Regions from separate parts of the Kitasatospora sp. NPDC001095 genome, predicted to be linked through region 2. Evidence: riboswitches for the same ligand, from Rfam matches in the RefSeq annotation. Region 2 holds a riboswitch; each other region holds the start of a gene.
The links. Region 2 has a riboswitch for S-adenosylmethionine ahead of ACWDBB_RS00950 (IclR family transcriptional regulator). Riboswitches for the same ligand answer to the same signal wherever they lie in the genome.

Region 1 (5,232 bases), on a different contig from region 2:
TCGGCCGCGGTCTCCAGTTCGGAGAGCCGGTGCCGGAGCCTGCGCGCCTCGGTCTCGGCAGCGCCGCGCTCGGCCGCGGCCTGCGCCTTCAGGGCCTCCAGCTCACCGCTCACCCGGCGGGTCTCGGCCTGCGCCCGGCGGGTGTCGCTCTCCAGCGACCGCACCTTCTTGCGCAGCGACTCGGCCTCCTTGCGGACACCGTCGGACTCGGCCCGCTGCCGGTCCAGGTCCGCCCGGGCGGCGGCCCGTACCTCAGCCAGCTCGGCCTGCAGCTTCTCCACCAGCCGGGCCGCCTCCGCGGCCGCGTCCTCGGCACCGGCCCGCTCGGCCTCCTCGCCGGCCTCGGCCACCAGCCGGCTCCAGCCCTCCGAACGCACCAGGTAGGCGGCGGCCGCGACGTCCATCGGATCGGCGGCGCTCGGGACGGTGCCGCACTCCAGCGCCCTCACCAGGTCCGGCTGCCCGAGGCGCAGCCGCTCGGCTATCCGCACCCGGAAGGCCGGCTCCGCCTCCAGCGCCGCCGCCAGCGCCGTGGCCGCGTACTTGGCCCGCCGCACCGGGGTGAACTTGACGTACTGGCGCAGGCTCTGCGGGAGCTCGGCCGGCGGCAGCCCGCCGAGCGCGTCCGAGGCCAGCCCGACCACGCGCCGGCGCACCCCCTCGGGCAGCGGCCGGTCGAGCTTCTCGGCCACGCGCTCCGCCGCGGGCTCGGAGGAGTCGTCCGCCGTCCCGGCCGCCTCGGCCTGGGCCTCGGCCGCAGCGGGCTGAAGCCCCTGGGCTTCGCCGGGCTCCTTCGCTGCGTCCACCACGTCCTCGGCTCCGATCCTGGTCCAGCGGGGTCGGCCGCGGCCGCCCCTGTCGTCACGCTCCGTGCGTCTTGTTCTGTATTGTCCCGTGCGGCGCGGGCGGGTGCTCCGCGCACCCGCCCGCCGCGGCGGCGGGGATCAGCCCTGCTCGGCGGGGGCCTGCTCCCCCTCGGCACCCGGGCGGGCCACCAGCTCGACCTGGTCCACCGCGTTGCACCAGCGGCAGCGCACCGACTCGATCGTCTCGCTGAGCACCTCGGTCTCCTCGACCTCGGACTCGCCGGCCAGGTCGAAGTGCAGGAACTCGGTCACCCGCGCGGTGCGGGTCACGTCGAAGCGGGTGAGGTTGCCGCACAGGGTGCAGCGCCAGCGCGTCTCGGCGGTCAGGGCGGGGACGGTCATCGGGGGTCCTCTCGGGTGGTCCCTGGGTGGGCTAGGCGCTCCCCCCGGAGCCCCGGCATCGGCGGCGGGAGGCGGGAATGCCCGCCCCAAGCCTATTGCCTGGGGCAACCACCGCGGCCACCGGTCGCCTGAACTCCCCGGCTAGTCCACCTGCCGTAAACCACCGTGTCACCTGCGGCGCCCGGAGGGATGCTTGGCCGCATGGCGCTCGCGGTCCCCGACCACACCGCCGCCCGGGCCGGCCGCCCGGCGGTGCCCGTCCCGGTGGTCAGCTACGCCCTGATCGCCCTCAACACCCTGGTCTTCCTGCTCGGCCCCGCCGCCGGGCTCAACCCGCTGTACGGCACCGGCCAGGCCCGGGTCTGCTCGGAGCAGCGGTACGAGCAGCGCTGGGGCGCCGTCCCGGCCGAGGTGCTGGCCGGACGGCCGCTGACCGCCGAGCAGCTGGCCGAGGCCCCCGACCCGGCCCCCGGCTGCCCGGCCGCCCCGACCCCGGGCAAGCACCCGGCCCTGTCCGTCCTCACCGGGCTGTTCCTGCACGCCGGCTGGCTGCACCTGCTGGGGAACCTGCTCTTCCTCCAGGTCTTCGGCCCCACCGTGGAACGGCGGCTCGGCCGGGCCAGGTACGTCCTCTTCTACCTGGCCGCCGGCAGCCTGACCACGTACGGCTTCGCGCTCGCCGAGGCGCACTCGCCGAACTCCACCCGGGTGCTCATCGGGGCCTCCGGGGCGATCGCGGCCGTCCTCGGTGCCTATCTACGCCTCCACCCCCGGGCCCGGGTGACCACCCTCGTCCCGCTGCTCCTCTTCCTGCCGCTGCGCTTCCCCGCCTGGCTGGTGCTCGGCCTCTGGTTCGCCCTGCAATGGTGGTCGGTGCACTCGGCCGGCCCCGGGGTGGCCTACCTGGTCCACGTGATCGGCTTCTCGGCCGGGTTCCTCTACGCCTGTACCGCGGTCCGCCACCCCCCGAGACGACCGCGCCGACGCCCGATACGCTGGCGGCACCCCACAAAGGAGCCCGAACTGTGATCACCGCCATCGTCCTGATCAAGACCAGTGTCGACCGCATCCCGGAGATCGCCGAGTCCATCGCCGCCATCGAGGGCGTCAGCGAGGTCTACTCGGTGACCGGCGGCTACAACCTGGTGGCGATGGTGCGGGTGCGCCGGCACGACGACCTGGCCGAGGTCATCCCGGGCCGGCTCAACAAGGTCCCGGGCGTGGCCCACACCGAGACCCAGATCGCCTTCCGCACCTACTCCCAGCACGACCTGGAGGCCGCCTTCGCCCTCGGCCTGGACGAGTAGCGGTCAGCCCTCGCGCCGAGAGTCGGCGACGCAACGCCCGCCCTCGTTGCGGTAGTTCCACGCCGCACCGTCCGTGACCAGCTCCCGGACGGCGGTCAGGAAGCGGTCGACGTGCTCGTCCGGCGTCCCGGCGCCGAAGCTCACCCGGATCGCGTTCAGGCTGCGCTCGCCCGGCAGCGAGGACTCGGGCGCCCCGCACTCGGACAGCGCGACGTCCTCGTCCCCGAGCAGCGTGCGCACCAGCGGGTGGGCGCAGAACAGGCCGTCGCGCACCCCGATGCCGTACTCGGCGGACAGCGCGGCCGAGAAGTGCGAGCTGTTCCAGCCCCGGACGACGAAGGACAGCACGCCCACCCGTGCGGTGTCGGCCCCGAACAGGTTCAGCACCTTGACCTGCGGGATCGCGGCCAGCCCGGCCGTCAGCCGGGCGACCAGCTGCCGCTCGCGGGCCTCCAGCGCGTCGAAGCCGGCCTCGGTCAGCGCCCGGCAGGCCGAGGCGATCGCGTAGGCGCCGATGACGTTCGGCGAGCCGGCCTCGTGCCGGGCCGGGCCGGTGTGCCACTGCACGGCCACCGAGCCGTCGGCCTCCCGGGCCACCGTCCGGGTCGCCCCGCCGCCGGCCAGGTACGGCTCGGCCTCGTCCAGCCAGTCCGCCCGGCCGGCCAGCACCCCGGCGCCGAACGGCGCGTAGATCTTGTGGCCGGAGAAGGCGATCCAGTCGACGTCCAGTTCGCGCACCGAGACCCGGTGGTGCGGCGCCAGCTGGGCGGCGTCCAGCACCACCCGGGCGCCGTGCCGGTGCGCGGTCCCGGTCAGCTCGGCGACCGGCCACAGCTCGCCGGTCACGTTGGAGGCGCCGGTGACGCAGAGCAGCTTGGGGCCCTCGGGTGCCTCGGCGAGCGCGGCGTCCAGCGCGGCCACCGCCTCGGCCCGCGAGCGCGGCGCCCGCAGGTAGGTGACGTCCAGTCCGGCGTGCGCCCAGGGCAGCAGCGAGGCGTGGTGCTCGGTCTCGAAGGCGAACACCCGGGTGCCGGCCGGAACGGCGGCGGCCAGCAGGTTGAGCGAGTCGGTGGTGGCCCGGGTGAAGACCACCTGGTCGCCCTCCCGCAGGTCGAGGAACTCGCCGACGGTGCGGCGGCTCTGCTCGAACAGGTCGGTGGACAGCTGGGAGAGGTACCCGGCCCCGCGGTGGACGCTGCCGTAGTACGGCGCGTAGGCGGCGACGTCGTCCCACACCCGCTGGAGCGCCGGCGAGCTGGCCGCGTAGTCGAGTGCCGCGTAGCCGACCTTCTCACCGCTGGCGAGCGGGACCTGGACGTCGGTGCCGAGGACGGCGAGCGGGGCGCAGATTTCGGTGGCGACGGGGGACATGGGGATGCACTCCTTCAAGGGGTAAGGGACCCCGGGAGTGTCATTCGTCCGGCGTCCGCGCTTGTCGCACGGACGGCTTGCCGTGACGACCCGGTCCTCACCCAGGGCACCCCGCCACGGACGGAGGGTTGCCGGACAGCAAGCTGGGGCTTTGTGCTGTCACTCATGACCTGGCGAAGACTCTAGGCCGCGCCCATCGGGCGGTCAAACGGGCGTCCGGCATCCGGACAGCGCGAGGGGCCCGCGGGAGGAGTTCCCGCGGGCCCCGCCAACTGCCGTGTCAGATCCGGCTCGTGGCCTCCGACCAACGCCGCAGCAGGTCCTGGGCCGCGCCGGAGTCGATCGCCCTGGCGGCCCGCTCCATGCCGGCCGCCAACTGCTCGGCGAGCGGTGCGTCGCGCAGGTCGAGCGCGACCAGCGCCGCCGCCGTGTTCAGCAGGACGGCGTCCCGGACCGGCCCGTGCTCCCCCGCCAGCAGCCGCCGCGCGACCTCCGCGTTGTACGAGGCGTCCGCCCCGCGCAGCGCCTCGATGCCGACCAGCTCGATGCCGACGTCCCGCGGGTCGAAGGCGGTCCGGGTGACCGCCCCTTCGCGCACCAGCCAGACCTGCGAGGTGGTGGTGATGGTCAGCTCGTCCAGTCCGTCGTCGCCGCGGAAGACCAGCGCCGTCGCACCCCGCTCGGCCAGGACCCCGGCGATCAGTCCGGCCAGCCGGGTGTCGAAGCAGCCGATGGCGTGCGCGGTGACCTTGGCCGGGTTGGTCAGCGGGCCGAGGATGTTGAAGGAGGTCGGCACCCCGAGGTCGCGCCGCGCGGTGGCGGCGTGCCTCATCGAGGGGTGGAACTTCGCCGCGAAGCAGAAGGTGAGCCCGACCTCCTCGGCCACCTCGGCGACCCGCCGGGCCGAGAGGTCCAGCGCCACCCCGAGCTTCTCCAGCACGTCCGAGGAGCCGCTGCTCGAGGAGGCCGACCGGTTGCCGTGCTTGACCACCTTGGCGCCGGCGGCCGCCGCGACGATCGCGGACATGGTGGAGATGTTGACGGTCTTCGCCCGGTCGCCGCCGGTGCCGACGATGTCCACCGCCGGGCCGGGGATGTCCAGCGGCTCCGCGTGCGCGTACATCGCGTCGACCAGGCCGCCGATCTCCTCGACCGACTCGCCCTTGGCCCGCAGCGCGATCATGAACCCGGCCACCTGTACGGGGGACGCCTCGCCGCTCATGATCCGGTCCATCGCCCACGCGGTGGACGAGCGGTCGAGGTCCTCCCCCCGCAACAGCGCCGCCAGGAGGTCCGGCCAGGTGCGGACCACCTGCGCGGGGTCGCTACCGCCGTTCGCAGGGTTC
Region 2 (5,232 bases):
CGGCCCGACACCGCCTCGTCCGGCACCGACCCGTTGACCAGCGACCTGCTCCACCGGCTGCTCGACGTCGACCCGGCCGCCGGGCCGGCCGAACTGCTCCACCGCGCCCGCGCCGACCGCCACCTCCCGTACCTGGTGCTCGCCGCGCTCTCCCGCGAGGGCGTGCGGATGGGCGGGCACGCCCGGGCCGAGCTGCAGCGCGCCCGCGACCGGGCCCAGTGTTACGCCCGGGTCGCCCGCGACCTCGCCGACGCCACCGGTGTCCGCCCGATCCGGGACCTCCCCCTGGCCGGCTACTACCCGCCGGACCTGCCCCGGCCGCTGGGCGGGCTCAGCCTCGTCAGCCCCACCGAGGCGACGCTCTGGCAGGCCGTCAACCGTCTGGTCACCGACCACCCGGTGGAGTCCGTCGAGGTCACCCTGCTCGGCGAGCGGCCCCGGCACACCGCCGTCACCCTGCGCTGGCCGGCCGAGGACCCGCTGCTCGACCCCTGGTACCAGGTGCGGGTCGCCACCGCCGCCCTCACCGGCGACCTCGCCACCGTCCCCGTCCGCCCCTACCTGGCCGCCGACGAACACGTGGAATGCCTGATCGCCCTCGCCGAGGAGGGGCTCGCGCGCACCTTCCTGACCGGCGACGTGATCGACGTGGCCCAGCTCGCCGGACAGCCCTTCGACCCCGCCGAGACCGCCGCGGTCCTCGCCGCCTACCGGCTCGCCCCGGAGGCCGCCGCCCTGCTCGACCTCGCCGCCGAGCACGTGCCGCTCGGCTCCCTGCGGGACGTGCGCACCGTCCTGGAGGCCGAGGTCGGCCCCGAACTCCGCCGCCGCCGGACCCTCACCCGCGCGCACCGGCCGCGCGGGGGGACCCTGCTGCGCCACGGCACCCTGCTGCGCCGCACCGTCATCCGGCACCAGTGGGACGAGGCCCTGCTGCTCCCGGCCGGCGGCGCCACCCTGCTGCTCACCCCGGTCGCCGACTACCTGCTCGGCGCCGAGGGCACCCGGCCGACGGCGCCGGAACGCGCCGCCGCCCTCGCCGCGCTGCGGGCCTGGGACACCACCGCCCCCGGCGGCCCGGACCCGGCCCCGCGCACCGGACTGTCGGAGCCGCGCCACCGCTGAGCGGGCCCGCCCCGCCCGCCGTCGAGAGCAGGGGGGCTTGGCAGCGGGCCCGGGGAGTCTTGTATCGTTCCTGGCGAATCATCCAGAGGGGTGGAGGGACCGGCCCTACGAAGCCCCGGCAACTCCCCGTTCGACCCGGCGTCCGAAGTACGCGCCGTGCCGTCCGGGATCAGTGCCAACTCCGGCCTGTCGCCAATGTGGCGCGGGAAAGATGAGGAGACACGGTGCTCTCTGTGCTGTCCTTCGCCCGGGCGCTTCCCGCCCCGGCGCTTTCGCGTACCCGTCTCGTGCCCGGCGCAGGCAATCGGCCGACTTCCGCGGCCCGTCCTCGCTGACCACCCCCCGGCTCCCCGCCAGGAGCCGCCGTGAGCAGCGCCGACCCGCTGCTCCCGGGCCTTGAGACTGGAGTACCCCACCCATGGAGAACACGAGCGGCGTCGGCGTGCTCGACAAGGTCACCTCGATCCTCGGGATCCTGGAGGCGGGCCCCGCCACCCTCGGCGGCCTCGTCGCGGCCACCGGCATGGCCCGCCCCACCGCCCACCGGCTGGCCGTCGCACTCGAACACCACCGTCTGGTCAGCCGGGACGTGCATGGCCGGTTCATGCTCGGCCCCCGGGTCGGCGAGCTCGCCGCGGCCGCCGGCGAGGACCGGTTGCTGGCCGCGGCCGGCTCGGTCCTCACCCAGCTGCGGGACCTCACCGGCGAGAGCGCCCAGCTCTACCGCCGGCAGGGCGAGGTACGGATCTGCGTGGCCGCCGCCGAACGCCTCACCGGCCTGCGGGACACCGTCCCGGTGGGCATCACCCTCCCCATGAAGGTCGGCTCCGCCGCCCAGATCCTGCTCGCCTGGGAGGAACCCGAGCGCCTCCACCGCGGGCTGCAGGGCGCCCGCTTCACCGCCACCGCCCTGAGCGGCGTACGCCGCCGGGGCTGGGCGCAGTCCGTCGGCGAGCGCGAACTCGGGGTCGCCTCCGTCTCCGCGCCCGTCCGTGGCCAGTCCAACCGGGTGGTGGCCGCGGTCTCGGTCTCCGGCCCGATCGAACGGCTCACCCGCCACCCCGGCGCCCAGCTCTCCCAGGCCGTCGTCGAGGCGGGCCGCCGCCTCACCGAGGCCCTGCGCCACGCCTGACGGGATGGGTGGCGGACCCGAATCCGCCACCCATCCCGGCCGGGGTGCCGCCGCCCCGGGTCAGGCCCGGGACAGCAGCACGGCGCGGGAGGGGCGGGGGATCCGGCTGATCACCGCGCCGATCAGCGTGCCGATCGACACCCCGAAGACCGCCGACACGGCCGCCAGGACCGACTGGGCCCCGTTCCCGACCTCTATCTGCGCCGTGTTCAACAGACCGAAGGAGCCCGGCACCACGATCCAGAACGCCGGCAGGTAGAGCACCTGCCAGAGCGGACCGCCCGGCAGCCAGTGCACCAGGGTGGCCGCGACCGCGGCGGCGACCGCCCCGGCCAGGCCGCCTATCGCCGCGCCGTGCACCGACCCCACCGCCACCTGGGCGGTCACGCTGACCGCGATCACGGCGACGATCCACGGGATGGCCGAGGGCGGTGTGTGGACGTTGACCACCACGCCGGCCACCGCGATCGCCAACCCCAGCGCGATCACCCACCAGCTGGGCTTGGCGACCTGGACGTTGGCCAGCGCGGTGGCCGGCATGCCGATCGCCGTCGCGGCCGCGGCCACCCCGGCGAGGAACAGCGCCAGCTGGACCGCGCCGGACACCAGCCTGGCCGTGCCCGCGCTGGCCGCGCCCGCCGCGATCTCGGACAGCCCGGTGACCAGCAGCCCGCCCGGCAGCAGGATCGCCAGGGTGGCCACGATCGTCCGCAGCGGGCCCTCCAGCAGCGAGGCCCGCGCGAGTGCCAGGACCAGCAGGGCGACCAGGAAGCCGGCCGTGACGGGCAGCAGCGGCCGCAGGTACGGCAGCCGTCGGGCGAGCACGGTCAGCCCCACCACGATCAGCGAACCGAACCCGGCCGCCAGCACGTTCGCCGCCGCCGGCTGGAGGAAGAGGCAGACCCCCACGCCGACCGGCAGCGCCCCGAGATCCGCCACCCACGCGGGCCAGCGGGCCGGCGCCCGCCGGATCCGGTCCAGTTCGGCCAGCGCCCGGGGCCCGTCGAGCTCGCCCGTCCGCAGCCGGTGCACCAGGTGGAGGACGTCGGCCGTCTGCTCGAACCGCAGCGCGCCGCCGACCGGCTGGAACCGGGTGGCCCCGTCCGCGTCCAGCGACACGAACAGCCCGTTGGTCAGCGCGGCGACCCGCACCTCCGGAGCCCCCAACGCCCGCCCCAGCCAGTGGAGTTCCTCTTCGACGTCATGGACGGGCAGGCCGCCGCCGAGCAGGGCCTCGCCGAGGTCGAGGAGCAGGCGGCGGAGCGGTTCGGGCGGGGCATCGGTGACCCGGACCAGGGAAGACGTGCTTGACATGGCAGGTATCGTCCCATCCCGCCCGAATCGGTCCGACTGTGCCCCGGTCTGTTCGGTTGCCCGCTGACTTCCGACGGCCCGGCCCCAGAGGCCGGCCCGGGAACACGAGCGCGCCCCGCCCCCCGCGGCGACGGGCCGCCAGTGGTCCCTGAGATCCCGGACGCCGAAGAGGCAGGCGAAGGCGGCGTAGTCCCGGGTCATGCCGAGCAGGGACGGTTCGATGGCCGGGTACCTTGCCGTCTCCTCGACGCCGGGGCCAGCACCCGGGTGCGGCACTCCACGAATCCGTGAACAGTCGTTCCCACGGCCCCTTGTGCCGTGCCGCGCACCACCCCGCGCAAAGGAAGTCGGCGGGGCCGACTTCTCACGTTCCCGGCTTCGGGGTGTTCCGGGAGTGGCCGGCGGATATCGAGGGCTTCACATCCGGGATCTCAGCACGTCGACCTCACAGCCCGGTGTGTAGGGGTCGAAGCCGTGCCCGATCAGCCAGCGGACCGCCAGCAGGCTGCGCAACGACCACCACGCGTGGATCACGTCGACGTCGACGCCGGTGTCGGTGCCGTAGCCGGCGATGACGTCGTCGAGGTGCTCCTCGTGTCCGAGCGTGAAGGTGGCGAGGTCGTACAGGGCGTCACCCCGGCCCGCCTCGGACCAGTCGATGATGCCCGTGACCTCGTCGCCGTCGACGAAGACGTGCGCGATCTGCAGGTCGCCGTGCGTGAACGCCGGGGACCAGGGCCGGAGTGCGGCCTCGGCGACCCGGCGGTTGCGGGTGACCAGGTCGGCGGGCAGGACGCCGTCCGTCACGAGGGATTCGCACTCGTCGTCGAGTTCCGCCGCCAGCGCGGTGATGCTCCGCCCGGCCCGTCCCGGCCAGGACGGCAGCGGCGCGTCGTGCAGCTTCCGGATGGCGGCGCCCGCCGCGGCCCACGCCGCCGGCGACCCGGTCGACGGCCCACCGAGGCGCCCGAGCGTCGTCCCCGGAACCGCGGCGAGCGCGAGCACGGGCGGCTTGCGCCACAGGACCTCCGGGGTCGGGACCGGCGCCAGGGACATCGCCTCGACCTCGACGTCGATGCGCGCCTGGTCGGCGTCCACCTTCAGGAACACGTCGCCGACCCGCAGAGTCGCACGCTCGGAATGGGCGACGACGACTTCGACCTCATCCATGGGCGACCAGTATCCCGGGGAAGGTCGCCGACGTCGCCGGGTTTCGCCCGCGATGACGTGGCCGACCTCGCCCCGCTGCCGGCACTTTCGTCAGGAGTGCTCAGCGGCCGATTGCCAACGGGTGGTCACCGCCCACCAGTTCGGCCGCCCGCTGGGGATCGCCGTCCGCCCGCGCGAGCAGTGCGGCGACGTCGTAGACCGGTGCGTCGGGGCCGCTGCCGAGGCCGAGGGTCAGGCCGGGTTCGCAGCGGGTCGCCCAGACCGCGGGCGCCAGTTCGGGCCGCAGCCGCTCCAGCGTGCGCACCAGTGTCCAGGCGGCCTCGTCGTGCCGGGCCCTGCGCGCCGGATCGCAGGCGGCGACGGCCTCGGCGACCCCGTGGTCGTCCGGGGCGTAGTCCTCCAGGAGCGGCAGCAGTTCGGGGGCGCCCAGGATCTCGGCCGCCCGGAAGGTGAGCACCTCGGCGCCGTCGGGGTCCGCCAGCAGCTCGCGC
Region 3 (5,232 bases), on a different contig from region 2:
CAGGCCGAAGGTGTTGCTCTCCTCGACGGTGATGACGCCTTCCTTGCCGACCTTGTCCATGGCCTCGGCGATCAGCTCGCCGATCTGGGTGTCGGCGGCGGAGATGGAGGCGGTGGAGGCGATCTGCTCCTTGGTCTCCACGTCCTTGGCCTGGGCCAGCAGCTGGTCGGAGACGGCCGCGACGGCCTTCTCGATGCCGCGCTTCAGGGCCATCGGGTTGGCGCCGGCGGCGACGTTGCGCAGACCCTCGCGAACCAGGGCCTGGGCGAGCACGGTGGCGGTGGTGGTGCCGTCACCCGCGACGTCGTCCGTCTTCTTGGCGACCTCCTTGACGAGCTCGGCACCGATCTTCTCGTACGGGTCCTCGAGCTCGATCTCCTTGGCGATGGAGACACCGTCGTTGGTGATCGTGGGGGCGCCCCACTTCTTCTCCAGCACGACGTTGCGACCCTTGGGGCCGAGCGTGACCTTCACTGCGTCGGCGAGCTGGTTCATGCCACGCTCAAGGCCGCGGCGAGCTTCCTCATCAAAGGCGATGATCTTGGCCATCAGAAGTGGTCCTCCGGGACACGGTCGACTGCTCGGACCAAGGGGTGCCCGCGACGGACGGCCCTGGTGCGCGGAGGTCCATTCCCCTGCCGCTCCCGGGGGCCTCACCGACCCGGTCCGCTGTCACTCTCACACTGTGAGTGCTAACGCCAATGATTAGCACTCCGGGTGGTCGAGTGCAAGCCCAATCGGCAATCCGCGAGCCGCCGCGGGAGCCGCCCGGGAACGCCGACGGGCCCGTGCGACACGCGTCGCACGGGCCCGTCGAGAAGCGAGAGGTCACCAGCCGTGGGGCCGCGCCGAGCTCCTGGAGCCGGAAGGGGTCAGACCGCCGCGCGGACCATGTCCGCCTGCGGGCCCTTCTGTCCCTGGGAGATCTCGAACTCGACCCGCTGGCCCTCCTCGAGGGTGCGGTAGCCGTCCATCTGGATCGCGCTGTAGTGGACGAAGACGTCCGCACCACCGTCGACCGCGATGAAGCCGTAGCCCTTCTCCGCGTTGAACCACTTGACGGTGCCCTGAGCCATTCCGAACTCCCCTAGTGCTGTGCTGGCCCTTCACGCGCCCGCAGGTCGCGGGCCCGGGTTGGTTGAAGGCCGGCCCGGGGAACCCCCCCTGGGCGCAGCCGTGCACGCCGCAACCCTCCGCACAGGACGCCAGGCGGCCTCCGACGAGCGGGTGATTGCGTCGACCGCCGCTGAATGTATCCGGATCGACGCCCTCTGCAACAGGCCCAACCACCGGTAATTCCGGTACGGCGTCAAGGGACAGGACGGACCGAATCGGGATGTTCTCGGCATTTCACGCCGGACATAGCGGACGAATTACCCAAATGCCTGCGGTAATTCTGACATCTGCCTGACAGGTTTCACGGGCCGGTCTCATCGGCCGGACGCCCCGGGCCGAGCACTGCGGGGCCGAACGAGCACTGCTGGGCCGAAAGGGAAACCCTGTTCCCAGCCGAGCGACACTCTACTCCGACTCGACCCGGAAATATTCCCGCAGGAATGCGAGCGGTCGCCCGCGCATACGGACAGCGGAATTCCGTACGCGCGGGCGACCGCGGGTTCTCTCGCGGGCTCAGCAGCCGCCGGCCACCGCCGGGATGATCGAGATGCTGGCGCCGTCCTCGATCCCGGTCGCCAGGCCCTCGGCGAAGCGCACGTCGTCGTCGTTCACGTACACGTTCACGAAGCGGCGCAGCTTGCCCGTGTCGTCCAGGATGCGGGCCGAGATGCCCGCGTGGTTCTTCTCCAGGTCGGCGACGACCTCGGCCAGGGTGGCGCCCTCGGCGGTCACCTCGGCGGCGCCGGAGGTGTAGGTGCGCAGGATGGTGGGGATGCGGACGTTGGCGCTCATGACTTCTCCTTGCGGGGGCGGATGGTTCAGGCGGACACGAGGCCGGCGGCGCGGAACGAGTCCAGCGTCGGGCGGATGACGGCGGTCATCCCGGCTTCGGAGACGGCGTCCAGGGTCTTCAGGCCGTCGCCGGTGTTGATCGCGACGGTCTCCTTCGACGGGTCCAGCTGCCCGGTCTCGACCAGCTTCTTCAGCACGCCGACGGTCACCCCGCCCGCGGTCTCGGCGAAGATCCCCTCGGTCCGCGCCAGCAGCCGGATCGCCGCCACGACCTCGGCGTCCGTGACGTCCTCCACCGCGCCACCGGTGCGGCGGGCGATGTCCAGCACGTACGGGCCGTCGGCCGGGTTGCCGATCGCCAGCGACTTGGCGATGGTGTCCGGCTTGACCGGCTTGATCACGTCCCGGCCGGCCTTGAACGCGGCCGACACCGGCGAGCAGCCCTCGGCCTGGGCACCGAAGATCCGGTACGGCCGGTCCTCGACCAGGCCCAGCCTGATCAGCTCCTGGAGGCCCTTGTCGATCTTCGTCAGCTGCGAGCCCGAGGCGATCGGGATCACGATCTGCTCCGGCAGCCGCCAGCCGAGCTGCTCGCAGATCTCGTACGCCAGCGTCTTGGAGCCCTCGCCGTAGTACGGCCGCAGGTTCACGTTGACGAAGCCCCAGCCCTCGCCGGCCGGATCGCCGATCAGCTCCGAACAGAAGCGGTTCACGTCGTCGTAGTTGCCCTCGATGCCGACCAGCTCACCGCCGTACACCCCGGCCATGACGACCTTGCCCTGCTCCAGGTCGTGCGGGATGAACACGCAGGACCGGAGCCCGGCCCTGGCCGCCGCCGCACCCACCGCGCCGGCCAGGTTGCCGGTGGAGGAGCAGGACAGCGTGGTGTAGCCGAACGCCCGGGCCGCCTCGATCGCGCACGCGACCACCCGGTCCTTGAAGGAGTGCGTCGGGTTCCCGGAGTCGTCCTTGACGTGCAGCTGGGCGGTGAACCCGAGCTCCCGGCCCAGGTTGTCCGCCTTCACCAGCGGGGTCCACCCCGGGTTCAGGTTCGGCTTCGAGGCCACGTCCGCCGGAACGGGCAGCAGCGGCGCGTACCTCCAGATGGAGGCCGGACCGGCCTCGATCCGCTTGCGCAGCTCCTCGGCGCCCTCGCTGCCGAACTCGTAGGCGATCTCCAGCGGGCCGAAGCACTCCAGGCAGGCGAAGCTGGGGCCGAGCGGGAAACGGGTGCCGCACTCGCGACAGGACAGCGCGGTGGCGGGGCCGAGGTCGACGGAAACTGGTGCGGCGGTGTTGATAGCCATGATGGCGAGGCCTCTCTCCTCATCTTCCCCGTGGCGCGGTCGCGCACGGGCCGGAATTGGCACCTGTCCCGCCGGGGCCTGTCGACGACAGCCGCGCGAGAAGGTTGCCGGGACGTCAACGGGCCGTTCCCTCAGTCCCTCTGGATGAGCTTGTGAAATTGTGGTGCTGCTCAACGGCGACCCCGGCGTGCGAAGGTCCGACCGCTGTACGAAGACTGTATCCGAAGGCGCCAATCCTGAACGGGACCGTCCGCCACGCGAGATGACAGATTCCACCGACCCCGCCGAGGAGACCTCCGTGCCCGCCGAACCGACTCCCGAGCTCCTCCCGCAGGCGGCATCCTGGCTCCACCGCCGCTCCTGGAGCGCGGCCGACCGGCCGGTCCACACCCTCCTCGACGCCAAGGAACGCACCGGCCGCACCGTCAGCGTGGTCCTCCCCGCCCTGGACGAGGAGGCCACCGTCGGCGACATCGTCCGCACCGTCCGCCGCGAGCTGATGGAACGCCTCCCGCTCGTCGACGAACTCGTCGTCGTCGACTCCGGCTCCACCGACGCCACCGCCGCCGTCGCCGCCGTGGCAGGCGCCCGGGTGGAACACCGCGACCGGATCCTCCCCCGGCTGCCCGCCGTCCCCGGCAAGGGCGAGGTGCTCTGGCGCTCCCTGCTGGTCACCCACGGCGACATCGTCTGCTTCGTCGACGCCGACCTGCGCGAGTTCGACCCGGCCTTCGTCTCCGGCATCGTCGGCCCGCTGCTCACCGACGAGTCGATCCAGCTGGTCAAGGCCATGTACGACCGCCCGCTGGAGTCGGACGGCGCCGTCCTGCCCGCCGGCGGCGGCCGGGTCACCGAACTCGTCGCCCGCCCCCTGCTCAACCTCCACTGGCCGGAACTCGCCGGCTTCGTCCAGCCCCTCGGCGGCGAGTACGCGGCCCGCCGCTCACTGCTCGAACGGCTGCCCTTCCCCACCGGCTACGGCGTCGAACTCGGCCTGCTGGTCGACGCCCTGGAAGTGGCAGGCCTCGACGCCCTGGCCCAGGTGGACGTCGGCGTCCGGCACCACCGCCACCAGGACGGCCAGGCCCTCGGCCGGATGGCCGCCACCATCTACCGGACCGCCCTGGAACGCCTCGACCGCACCCACCGCCTCAAGGCCTCGGCCGACCTCGTCCACCCCCACCTCACCCAGTTCACCCGCGACCCGGAAACCCGCGCCTTCACCGCGCACACCCACCCGGTGACCGCCCTGGAACGCCCCCCGATGCACACCGTGCCGGAATACGCCACCCGTCATTAGGGGCCTGTCCTCGAACCCGCGTCCGCGGGGCGACGCCGGGGGTTCGAAGACAGGCCCCGCGGGTTTGCCACGCCGAGCCCCCGGCAAGATGCCAACCATGGGCGATCTCACGACCAACCGTTCGAACGCGACCGGCACCGCCCCCGTCCTGGTGGCCTCCAACCGGGGACCGGTGTCCTTCAGCACCGCCGACGACGGCACGCTGACCCTGCGGCGGGGCGGCGGCGGCCTGGTCTCCGGCCTCTCCGCCATCGAGGACCCGAACGCCGTCTGGGTCTGCGCCGCCCTCGACGACTCCGACCGCAGAGCCGCCGCCGGGGCCCCCCGCGGCCGCCTCGACCTGGCCGGCCACGCGGTCGGCGGCCAGGCCGTACGGATGCTGGACCTGGACCCGCAGACCTTCGCCCGCGCCTACAACGGCGTCGCCAACTCCACCCTCTGGTTCGTCCACCACCTGCTCTACGCGACCCCCACCGCCCCCGCCTTCGACGCCGGCTTCCGCACCGAGTGGGCCGCCTACCAGGCCTACAACGAGGCCTTCGCGGAAGCCCTGGCCGCCGAAGCCGCCCCGAACGCCGCGGTGCTCGTCCAGGACTACCACCTCTCCCTGGTCCCGGCCCTGCTCCGGGAGGCCCGCCCCGACCTGCGGATCGGCCACTTCTCGCACACCCCCTGGGCCCCGCCCGAGTACTACCGGCTGCTGCCCGACGACGTCGC

Region 1: linked by a shared signal. The riboswitch ahead of ACWDBB_RS19250 (aminotransferase class V-fold PLP-dependent enzyme) and the one ahead of ACWDBB_RS00950 (IclR family transcriptional regulator) in region 2 are both predicted to bind S-adenosylmethionine.
Region 3: linked by a shared signal. The riboswitch ahead of thrC (threonine synthase) and the one ahead of ACWDBB_RS00950 (IclR family transcriptional regulator) in region 2 are both predicted to bind S-adenosylmethionine.

Annotation. Positions count from the first base shown of each region.
Region 1 covers NZ_JBSFKQ010000021.1:40,664-45,895, forward strand. The annotation lists gene ACWDBB_RS19230 (NYN domain-containing protein) at 1-692, opposite strand, end outside; gene ACWDBB_RS19235 (hypothetical protein) at 945-1,208, opposite strand; gene ACWDBB_RS19240 (rhomboid family intramembrane serine protease) at 1,410-2,237, shown strand; gene ACWDBB_RS19245 (Lrp/AsnC family transcriptional regulator) at 2,234-2,515, shown strand; gene ACWDBB_RS19250 (aminotransferase class V-fold PLP-dependent enzyme) at 2,519-3,886, opposite strand; SAM riboswitch class IV at 3,939-4,057, opposite strand; gene trpD (anthranilate phosphoribosyltransferase) at 4,167-5,232, opposite strand, start outside.
Region 2 covers NZ_JBSFKQ010000001.1:214,261-219,492, reverse strand. The annotation lists gene ACWDBB_RS00955 (hypothetical protein) at 1-1,125, shown strand, start outside; SAM riboswitch class I at 1,201-1,343, shown strand; gene ACWDBB_RS00950 (IclR family transcriptional regulator) at 1,544-2,257, shown strand; gene ACWDBB_RS00945 (threonine/serine exporter family protein) at 2,318-3,571, opposite strand; gene ACWDBB_RS00940 (phosphotransferase family protein) at 3,989-4,741, opposite strand; gene ACWDBB_RS00935 (HEAT repeat domain-containing protein) at 4,842-5,232, opposite strand, start outside.
Region 3 covers NZ_JBSFKQ010000055.1:5,297-10,528, reverse strand. The annotation lists gene groL (chaperonin GroEL) at 1-549, opposite strand, end outside; gene ACWDBB_RS30885 (cold-shock protein) at 873-1,076, opposite strand; gene ACWDBB_RS30880 (MoaD/ThiS family protein) at 1,630-1,908, opposite strand; gene thrC (threonine synthase) at 1,935-3,215, opposite strand; SAM riboswitch class I at 3,232-3,366, opposite strand; gene ACWDBB_RS30870 (glucosyl-3-phosphoglycerate synthase) at 3,478-4,515, shown strand; gene ACWDBB_RS30865 (alpha,alpha-trehalose-phosphate synthase (UDP-forming)) at 4,613-5,232, shown strand, end outside.